2 regions of the Bradyrhizobium sp. SZCCHNS3016 genome follow, and region 1 is predicted to be linked to the other one. Evidence: riboswitches for the same ligand, from Rfam matches in the RefSeq annotation. Region 1 holds a riboswitch; the other holds the start of a gene.
What was found. A riboswitch is a leader RNA that binds a small molecule or an ion and turns the genes downstream of it on or off. The one in region 1 is predicted to bind S-adenosylmethionine.

Region 1 (4,661 bases):
GACCTTCCAGGCACGCGACCAATGCTTGATGTTGTGCTCGCGCTGGATCGCGCTCTGAATATCGTCGAAGACTTCGAAGTAAACGAGCCTCGTCAAGCCATATCGCTCGGTGAAGCCGTCAACCAAGCCGGATCGATGCTGAACGACACGGCGCACGAGATCGCTGGTCACGCCGACATAGAGCGTACCATTCGGACGATTGGTCATGAAGTAAATGTAGCCACCCGCCATCGTACCATGCAAGACGTGGATGGCCGGGACAAGCCCGGCCATGACGGGTGGAAAGAGCCGACAACAAACTCGCAGCACGGCCGGCTTCGTACCTACCGCCCCTTCTCCGCCCTGCTCAGAAGAAACACCCCCTGCTCGCCGAACATGTTCCAGAACCACCAGGGCATGGCGACACGCAAGGGGCGGCCGTAACTATCAAGTGCGACGGCGCGCTCCATCTTGACGCCGATCTCGTCGCAGAGCTGCACGAAGTCCTTGATGGTGCAGAAATGGATGTTCGGCGTGTCGTACCAGGTGAAAGGCAGATTGTCGGTGCGCGGCATGTGGCCGCCGACCAGCAGCTGCAGCCGCAGCCGCCAGAAGCCGAAATTCGGGAAGGTGACGATGGCACGGCGGCCGATACGCAGGAGATTTTCCAGCACCGTCTTGGGCCGCCGCGTCGCTTGCAGGGTCTGCGACAGGACCACGTAGTCGAACGCATCGTCGGGATAATCGACGAGATCGGTGTCGGCATCGCCCTGCACCACCGCGAGGCCCTTGGCGACACAATGGTTGACGCCCTCGCGCGACAGCTCGATGCCGCGGCCGTCGATGCCGCGGCTCTCGAGCAGCTGCAGCAGGTCACCGTCGCCGCAGCCGATGTCGAGCACCTTGGAGCCGCTCTCGACCATGCCGGCGATCAGGAGATGATCGGGCCGATAGGCCAGCACCTCGCCGCCGGAGAATCCGTTCAGCGGCAGCACACCCTGCATGCTCATGTCTCAGCCTCCCGTCGCGACCTTGAGGCCGCGCGCCTTGCCGGCGGAATCGAGAAAAGCGCTGGCGATCTCGAAGAACTCGGGGACGTCGAGCAGGAACGCGTCGTGCCCCCTGTCGGTCTCGATCTCGGCAAACGACACGCGCGCGCTGGACGCGTTGAGCGCATGCACCAGCGCCCGCGACTCCGAAGTCGGAAACAGCCAGTCGCTGGTGAAGGACACCACGCAAAAGCGCGTCTTGATCCCGCGGAACGCCGCCGCCAGCACGCCATCGTGGTCGCCGGCGATGTCGAAATAGTCCATCGCCCGCGTCAGATAGAGATAGGAGTTGGCGTCGAAGCGCTCGACGAAGGACGAGCCCTGATAGCGCAGATAGCTCTCGACCTGGAAGTCGGCATCGAACGAGAACGTCGGCAGCTCGCGGTCCTGCATGCGACGGCCGAACTTGCGATGCAGCGCCGCGTCCGACAGATAGGTGATGTGCGCGGCCATCCGCGCCACCGCGAGCCCGCGATGCGGATGGACGCCCTTGTCGCCGTAGCGTCCGTGGTCCCAATCCGGATCGGCCATGACGGCCTGGCGGCCGAGCTCGTGGAAGGCGATGTTCTGCGCCGAGTGCCGCGTGGCACAGGCGATCGCGAGCGTGGCGAACACGCGGTGCGGATAGGCCACCGTCCATTGCAGCGCCTGCATGCCGCCCATCGATCCGCCGACCACGGCGAACAAAGTGTCGATGCCGAGATGGTCGATCAGCATCGCCTGCGCCCGCACCATGTCGGGGATGGTGATGATCGGAAAATCGAGCCCCCAGACCTTGCCGGTCGCCGGGTTCAGCGACGCCGGCCCGGTCGAGCCCATGCAGCCGCCAATCACGTTCGAGCAGATGATGAAATAGCGGCTGGGATCGAGCGGACGGCCGGGGCCGACCAGCGTCTCCCACCAGCCCGGCTTGCCGGTGACCGGATGACGGTTGGCGACGTGCTGGTCGCCGGTCAGCGCGTGGCAGACCAGGACCGCGTTCGACTTGTCGGCGTTGAGCTCGCCATAGGTCTGGTAGGCGATCTGGAACGGCGACAGGTCGACGCCGCAATCGAGCCTGAGCGGCTTGTCGGCACCGAACTGCGCGACCAGCGAGCTCGGATGATCGACCTCGTGCGAGCGCTCTTCGGGCGCAATCGTGCGCAGCGCGGAGGTGGGTTTCGGCGTCAGGCCTGTCATGTCTCTCACCCCGGCCATCCGGCAAGGGCTCCCGAACCACGTGACACATCAGGCCATGAAAAACCCGGCCTGAACTGGGGTTCGGCCGGGATCGATAACGTCCCCGGCCTGTTTAGCGAGTTTTTTAACGTGGCTGCAAGCCGGCCGGCTCAAATGACCACGGAACAGGCAGAAACTAGTCCCGCGGGCGCTCCGCGTCAAGGCAAGCTGGGGTTGACCCGCCGGTCGGGCGCCCCTTGGCTACAGGTCAGCCAAGCCTAGGCGGCACAAGGTAAACTTGCTGTTGCGCACGTCCCCCGCATCGGAGAGAACGGCATCCGTTCCAGTCCGCCGCGCGTTGACCCGCGGCCTGCGAAGAGTGACCCTGCCCATGTCGACCCCGCCGCCAGCCCCTCCCTCGCTCGCCGATTTGCGCAAGGAGATCGACGCGATCGACGAGCAGGTCCATCAGCTCCTGATGAACAGGGCCGACATCATCGACCGGCTGATCAAGGTCAAGAAGACCCAAGAGGTCGGCTCGGCGTTCCGCCCGGCGCGAGAGGCCGACATGATGCGGCGCCTGGTGCAGCGCCATCGCGGCATCCTGCCGCTCGACACCGTCGAGGGCATCTGGCGCGTGATCGTCTCGACGTTCACTTACGTGCAGGCGCCGTTCTCGGTTCACGCCGACGTGTCGGTCGGCGAATCCGCGATGCGCGATTCCGCCAGGTTCCATTTCGGCTTCGTGGTGCCTTATGTCGCCCATTTCAGCGCCCAGGCCGCCGTCGAAGCCGTGGCGCGCTCGAAGGGCGATCTCGCGCTGGTGTCGACGACCTCGGGGCATACGCCGTGGTGGATCACGCTGGAGCCCGCGGGCGCGCCGAAGATCATCGCGCGGATGCCGTTTATCGAGCGGGCCGACCATCCGGCGGCGCTGCCGGTGTTCGCGATCTCGCGCGTCGCGGACGACGCGCTGGTGCTGGAGGTCGAGACCTGGAGCATCCGCGTCTCCGGCTGGAATGCGCAGGTGTCCCGCGCGCTGTCGCCGCTCGCCGACGTCATCGCGGTGCCCGATACCGCCTTCGACGGCGCCGCGCTGTTGGTGTCGATCGAGTCGCCGTCGAACCTCGACAAGATCAAGGCTGCCCTGATCGCGGCGGGCGCCTCGGTGCGCTCGACGGCCCTCGTCGGCGGCCATGCGAAACGCTATACGGTTCCCAGCTGAGACGCCCCGCGCCAGTGATGATTTTCCGGAGTTGACGATGAACCGCCCCGTGCCGAATCCCGGCATCCTCGACATTGCGCCCTACACGCCGGGCAAGAGCCCGAAGCCCGAGCCGGGCCGCAAGGTGTTCAAGCTGTCGGCGAACGAGACTCCGTTCGGTCCTTCACCCAAGGCGATCGACGCCTTCAAGAGCGCGGCCACGCATCTGGAGGATTATCCGGAAGGCACCTCGCGGGTGCTGCGCGAGGCGATCGGCCGCACCTATGGCCTCGATCCCGGCCGCATCGTCTGCGGCGCCGGCTCCGACGAGATCCTGAATCTGCTGGCACACACCTTTCTCGGGCAAGGCGACGAGGCGATCTCCACCGCGCACGGCTTCCTGGTCTATCCGATCGCGACCATGGCCTGCGGCGCCAAGAACGTGGTTGCCGCGGAGACGGAATATCGGACCGACGTCGATGTGATCCTCAGCGCGGTGACGCCGCGCACCAAGCTGGTCTGGCTCGCCAACCCGAACAACCCGACCGGCACCTACATCCCGTTCGACGAGGTCAAGCGGCTGCGCGCCGGCCTTCCCTCGCATGTCGTGCTGGTGCTCGACGCCGCCTATGCCGACTACGTCTCGCGCAACGATTATGAGTTCGGGATCGAGCTGGTCGCCACGACCGAGAACACCGTCGTCACCCACACCTTTTCCAAGATCCACGGCCTCGCAGCGCTCCGCGTCGGCTGGATGTTCGGCCCGGCGCACATCGTCGATGCCATCAACCGCATCCGCGGGCCGTTCAACGTCTCCTCGCCCGCGATGCTCGCTGCGGTCGCCGCGATCGAGGACACCGCGCATCAGCAGATGTCGAAGGCACACACCGAGACCTGGCGCAACTGGCTCACTGAGGAGATCGGCAAGCTCGGGCTGAAAGTGACGCCGAGCGTCACCAACTTCATCCTGATCCACTTCCCGACCGACAAGGGCCGCACCGCGGTCGAGGCCGACGAATTCCTGACACGGCGCGGCCTCGTGCTGCGCGCTCTCGCCAACTACAAGTTGCCGAATGCGTTGCGCATGACGATCGGCACCGAGGAGGCCAATCGTCTGGTCGTCGAGGCTCTCAGCGAATTCATGAGGACGAAGTGAGCGTCGCGGGACGGTTCGAACGCATCGCGCTGATCGGCTTCGGCCTGATCGGCGGCTCGATCGCGCGCGCGGCGCGACTGCAAGGCATGGCCGGCGAAATCGTCACCACGGCGCG
Region 2 (4,661 bases), on a different contig from region 1:
CGATGCCAGCATGTGCGTGAAGATCGCGATCGACAGCACGGATTGCAGCGGCGAGAAGCAGGCGATGGCGCCGACCTTGAGGATGTCGGCGAACATCGCACGGCTGATCTTGAGACCTCGCAGCTTCGGCCGGACGCGCGCGCGGCCCGAGAACAGATACCAGCCCATCACCGAGATGCTGACGCAGAAGGCCAGCAGCGCGCCGGCGGCGACGCCGCGCATGCCGAGCCCGAGGACCAGGCTGAGCGTGCCGCCGAGCACGATCTGCAGCAGTGCCGAGCTGAGGATCATGAACGACGGCAGCTTCATGTTGCCGGTGCCGCGCAGGATGCCGGCCATCGAGTTCATCAGCCAGGGCAGTACCGCGCCGCCGAAGAAGATCTGCAGATAGGCTGTGGCATGGCTCAGCACCGCGCCGCGGCCGCCGAGCACCTCCAGCAAGGCAGGTCCGAACACCAGCATGCCGATCATGAAGGTCGCGCCGAACAATAGCGCGATCAGCAGCGCGTGCGTCGCGAGGGTCGAGGCCCGTTCGGTGTCGCCGGCGCCGAGCGCCCGCGCGATCGCCGAGGCCACGCCGCCGCCCATGGCGCCGCCGGACATCGTCATGGTCAGGATCACCAGCGGGAACACCAGCGCCATCGCCGCCAACGCCTCGATACCGAGCCGGCCGATATAGGAGGTCTCTGCGATGACGACGCAGGTGCCGGCCGTGTTCGCGATGATGTTGGGCCAGCCCAGCGACAGCAGGGTGCGCAGAATGGGTCCGTCGACGAGCGCATTCCGAACCGGCTTCGCGATGGGCGGCAACGTACGCCCCTCGCCGACCGGACTGTCGGCCAAGCCGATCTCGGACATGCTCGCTCCCCGTTTGGCCGCGCCATCTGGCGGGACCTTTGTCGTTCCTCCTAGCACACCGCCGGGCCGCGCCCCGTGCAGCAGGCGCATTGGGGGTGCGCGGTCAGCGCGCAGCCCGGCCTAGAGGCGGAAGTGCTTGGAGAGCTTCAGGCCCTGGGCCTGGTAGTTGGAGCCGATGCGGCTGCCATACATCGCGTTCGGCCGGGCCAGCATCTTCTCATAGACGAGGCGGCCGACGATCTGACCGTGCTCGAGGATGAACGGCACCTCGCGCGAGCGCACCTCGAGCACCGCGCGCGAGCCCTGCCCGCCGGCGCCGGCATAGCCGAAGCCGGGATCGAAGAAGCCGGCATAATGGACACGGAATTCGCCCACGAGCGGATCGAACGGCACCATCTCGGCGGCGTAGTCCGGCGGCACCTGCACGGCCTCCTTCGAAGCCAGGATGTAGAACTCGCCGGGATCGAGAATGAGGCTGCCGTCGGGTCGCGCCTTGATCGGCTCCCAGAACTCCTCCACGGCATAGCCGGCGCGGCGGTCGACGTCGACGACGCCGGTGTGGCGCTTGGCGCGATAGCCCACATAGCCCTTGGCATTGCTGCCGGACAGGTCGACGGAAAGAGCGACGCCGCCGACGAGATCCGCATCATCGCGATCCACCAGCCGCTCGGCCTGATGCAGCGCGATCAGTTCGTCCTCCGACAGAACCGCGTCGCGGTAGCGGAAGCGGACCTGGGACAGGCGCGAGCCTTCGCGCAGCAAAACGGGAAACGTCTTCGGGCTGATCTCGGCGTAGAGCGGACCGTGATAGCCGGCTCCGATCATGTCGAACCGTCGCGTGCCGTCGGCGATCACGCGGGTGAACACGTCGAGCCGCCCGGTCGAGCTCTTCGGATTGGCGGCCGCGACGATGTCCTTCGGCAGCGCGAGACTCTCCAAGAGCGGCACGATGTAGACGCAGTTGGTCTCCAGCACTGCGCCGTCCGCGAGCGCAAATTCGTGCAGCTTCAACTCGTCGATACGCTCGGCGACCGTCGCGCCCGGCCCAGGCAGAAAGCTTGCCCGCACGCGATAGGCGATGTCGCCGAGCCGCAGGTCCAGGCTCGCCGGCTGGATCTGGCTTTCGACAAAATCGTATGCGGGGATGATCAGGCCAGCCTCCGCCATCGCCACGATCATGCGATCGGGGAGGATGCCGTGGGCGTCGGGGCTGAGCGAAAACGGCAAGACCTGATCCTTTGCAGGCGCCGGAACGGCGGCTTATCGAGCCTATATAGGGTCTTTTTACCGGTTATCCGATGGCTGGCTTGACGGAAAGGCCGGTTGCGACTATGAGCACGACTTATCCCGTGGTGATTTGAGCCGGCCGGCTTGCAGCCACGTTAAATAAGTCGCTAAACAGGCCGGGGACGATTGTGATCCCGGCCGTGAGGAGTTTTCCCAGGCCGGTTTTTTTGTGCCCATCGCTGGAGGCGGTGGTCACGATGGAGGTCACATGTCGAAGTCCCCCGCGAAGGCCCCGGCGTCGTTCGCCCACTATCGTCCCGAAACCCGTCTGGTGCATTCCGGCACCTTGCGTTCCGAATTCGGCGAGACCGCCGAGGCGCTCTATCTCACGCAAGGCTTCGTCTACGCCACCGCCGAGGAGTGCGAGGCGCGCTTCAAGGGCGAGGACCCCGGCTTCATCTATTCGCGCTTCTCCAACCCGACCACGGCGATGTTCGAGCGCCGCATGATCGAGCTCGAGGGCGCCGAGGCCTGCCGCTCGGCCGCAACCGGCATGGCCGCGGTCACCACTGCAATCCTCGCTCCCCTCCGTGCCGGCGATCACGTCGTCGCCGCCAAGGCGCTGTTCGGCTCGTGCCGCTACGTCGTCGAAGATCTCTTGCCGCGCTACGGCATCGAATCGACCCTGGTCGATGGGCTCGACCTCGACCAATGGCAGAAGGCGGTCAGGCCGAACACCAAGTCGTTCTTCCTGGAGAGCCCGACCAACCCGACGCTCGACGTGATGGACATCCCGGCGATCGCCGAGATCGCGCACGCCCGTGGCGCGCGGCTGATCGTCGACAACGTGTTCGCGACCCCGATCTGGCAGAGCCCGCTCGCGCTCGGCGCCGACGTCGTGGTGTATTCCGCGACCAAGCACATCGATGGCCAGGGCCGCTGCCTCGGCGGCGTGATCCTGTCGTCGGAGGCGTTCATCGCCGAGCACATCCACAATTTCATGCGCCAGACCGGTCCGTCGATCTCGCCGTTCAACGCCTGGGTCCTGCTCAAGGGCCTGGAGACCTTGGCGGTGCGCGTGCGCGCGCAAACCGAGACGGCGGCGAAGGTGGCCGACTTTCTCGCGGCGCATCCGAAGATCTCGCGGCTGATCTATCCCGGCCGCGAGGACCATCCGCAGGCGGCGACCGTGCGCAAGCAGATGCGCGCCGGCTCGACGCTGGTCGGCTTCGAGGTGAAGGGCGGCAAGGCCGGCGCCTTCCGTACGCTCAACGGCTTGAAGCTCGCGCGCATCTCCAACAATCTCGGCGACGCAAAGACGCTGGTCACGCATCCGGCGACGACGACGCACCAGCGGCTGACGCCGGAGGCACGCGCCGAGCTCGGCATCAGCGAGGGCTTCATCCGCTTCTCCGCCGGGCTCGAGCATGCCGACGATCTGATCGAGGATCTGGATGCGGCCCTGAGGGCCGCGTAGCGAATGGCCGCATAGAGAATGGCGAATAGGGCGCACCGATTGCATCCTATTCGCTACTCGCTATTCCCTACTCGCCACTCTCACATCGGCCGATAGGTCAGCACATTGGCCGGCGTGTTGATGCCGAGCTTGACCTGGCCGACCGAGCGGATGATGTCGTCGCCGAGCAGCTGGGCGAAGCAGGCGTAGCCCCAATCGCTCATGTGCAGACCGTCCGAGATCACGAACTCGTTGATCGGGATCGCCTGCCGCTCGTGCCAGTCGCGCATCACCTCGAAGCGCGGGAAGATGCCGGCGTGATGCAGCTCGGCGATACGCCCGAGCAGCTTGTTCATGCGGCTGGCGTTCTCCGAGCGCTCGTTGACGCGCGGCGAATATTGCAGGTCGACCAGCACGACATCGGAGGCCGCCGCCTGGATCTTGGCGACGCCGTCATCGACCAGCTTGGCGGTCTCGGCGGGATCGAGATCGCGCAGCACCGCATTGGTGCCGACCTGCCAGATCACGAGATCCGGATGCCGGTCGATCACCGACGTCTCCAGCCGCTTCATCATCTCCGGCGCATCCTCGCCGCCGACGCCGGCATTGATGACGCTGATGTCGACCATCGGATATTGCCGGCGCAGCTGCGCGGCGAGCCGATTCGGATAGGTGTAGTCCGGCGCGCTCGCGCCATAGCCCTGCGTCGACGACGAGCCGAAGGCGACGATGACGACCGGCAGGCCGGAGGCGAGCTTGTTGGCGACGTGCGGCAGCGAAATGAAATTCTTCTTGGCGACGCCCTTCGGCGTCAGGCACGGCACGCGGTTGAAGATGTCGGTGGCCGACTTCGCGACCTGCTTGACCTTGTCGATCGCCCGCTCGGTGATGCTGCGCGACGGCGGCGCCGCCGCGACGGCCTGCCCGGCTGCAGCCGGCGGCTGTGCATCGGTCATGGCCGGCGCGGTCGTCGCCGCAGGCGGCGAGGTCGTGGCCGCCGGGCGCGCCACGGCGATCGGCCCGGGCACCTGATCGTTCGCCTGCGCCACCGTGACGTGACCGATGCTCGGTCGCAGCCCGCTGATCAGCGGAGCCTTTGGATCGGAGCTCTCCACATCGG

Region 2: linked by a shared signal. The riboswitch ahead of QW881_RS26520 (O-succinylhomoserine sulfhydrylase) and the one ahead of QW881_RS04840 (homoserine O-acetyltransferase) in region 1 are both predicted to bind S-adenosylmethionine.

The regions. Positions count from the first base shown of each region.
Region 1 is NZ_JAUETE010000002.1:123,214-127,874, reverse strand. Features, by position in the region: gene QW881_RS04850 (GIY-YIG nuclease family protein) at 1-273, opposite strand, end outside; gene metW (methionine biosynthesis protein MetW) at 324-989, opposite strand; gene QW881_RS04840 (homoserine O-acetyltransferase) at 993-2,207, opposite strand; SAM riboswitch at 2,299-2,378, opposite strand; gene QW881_RS04835 (chorismate mutase) at 2,578-3,411, shown strand; gene hisC (histidinol-phosphate transaminase) at 3,449-4,546, shown strand; gene QW881_RS04825 (prephenate/arogenate dehydrogenase family protein) at 4,543-4,661, shown strand, end outside.
Region 2 is NZ_JAUETE010000016.1:62,150-66,810, reverse strand. Features, by position in the region: gene QW881_RS26530 (MATE family efflux transporter) at 1-858, opposite strand, end outside; gene QW881_RS26525 (2'-deoxycytidine 5'-triphosphate deaminase) at 979-2,085, opposite strand; SAM riboswitch at 2,198-2,277, shown strand; gene QW881_RS26520 (O-succinylhomoserine sulfhydrylase) at 2,354-3,562, shown strand; gene QW881_RS26515 (SGNH/GDSL hydrolase family protein) at 3,643-4,661, opposite strand, start outside.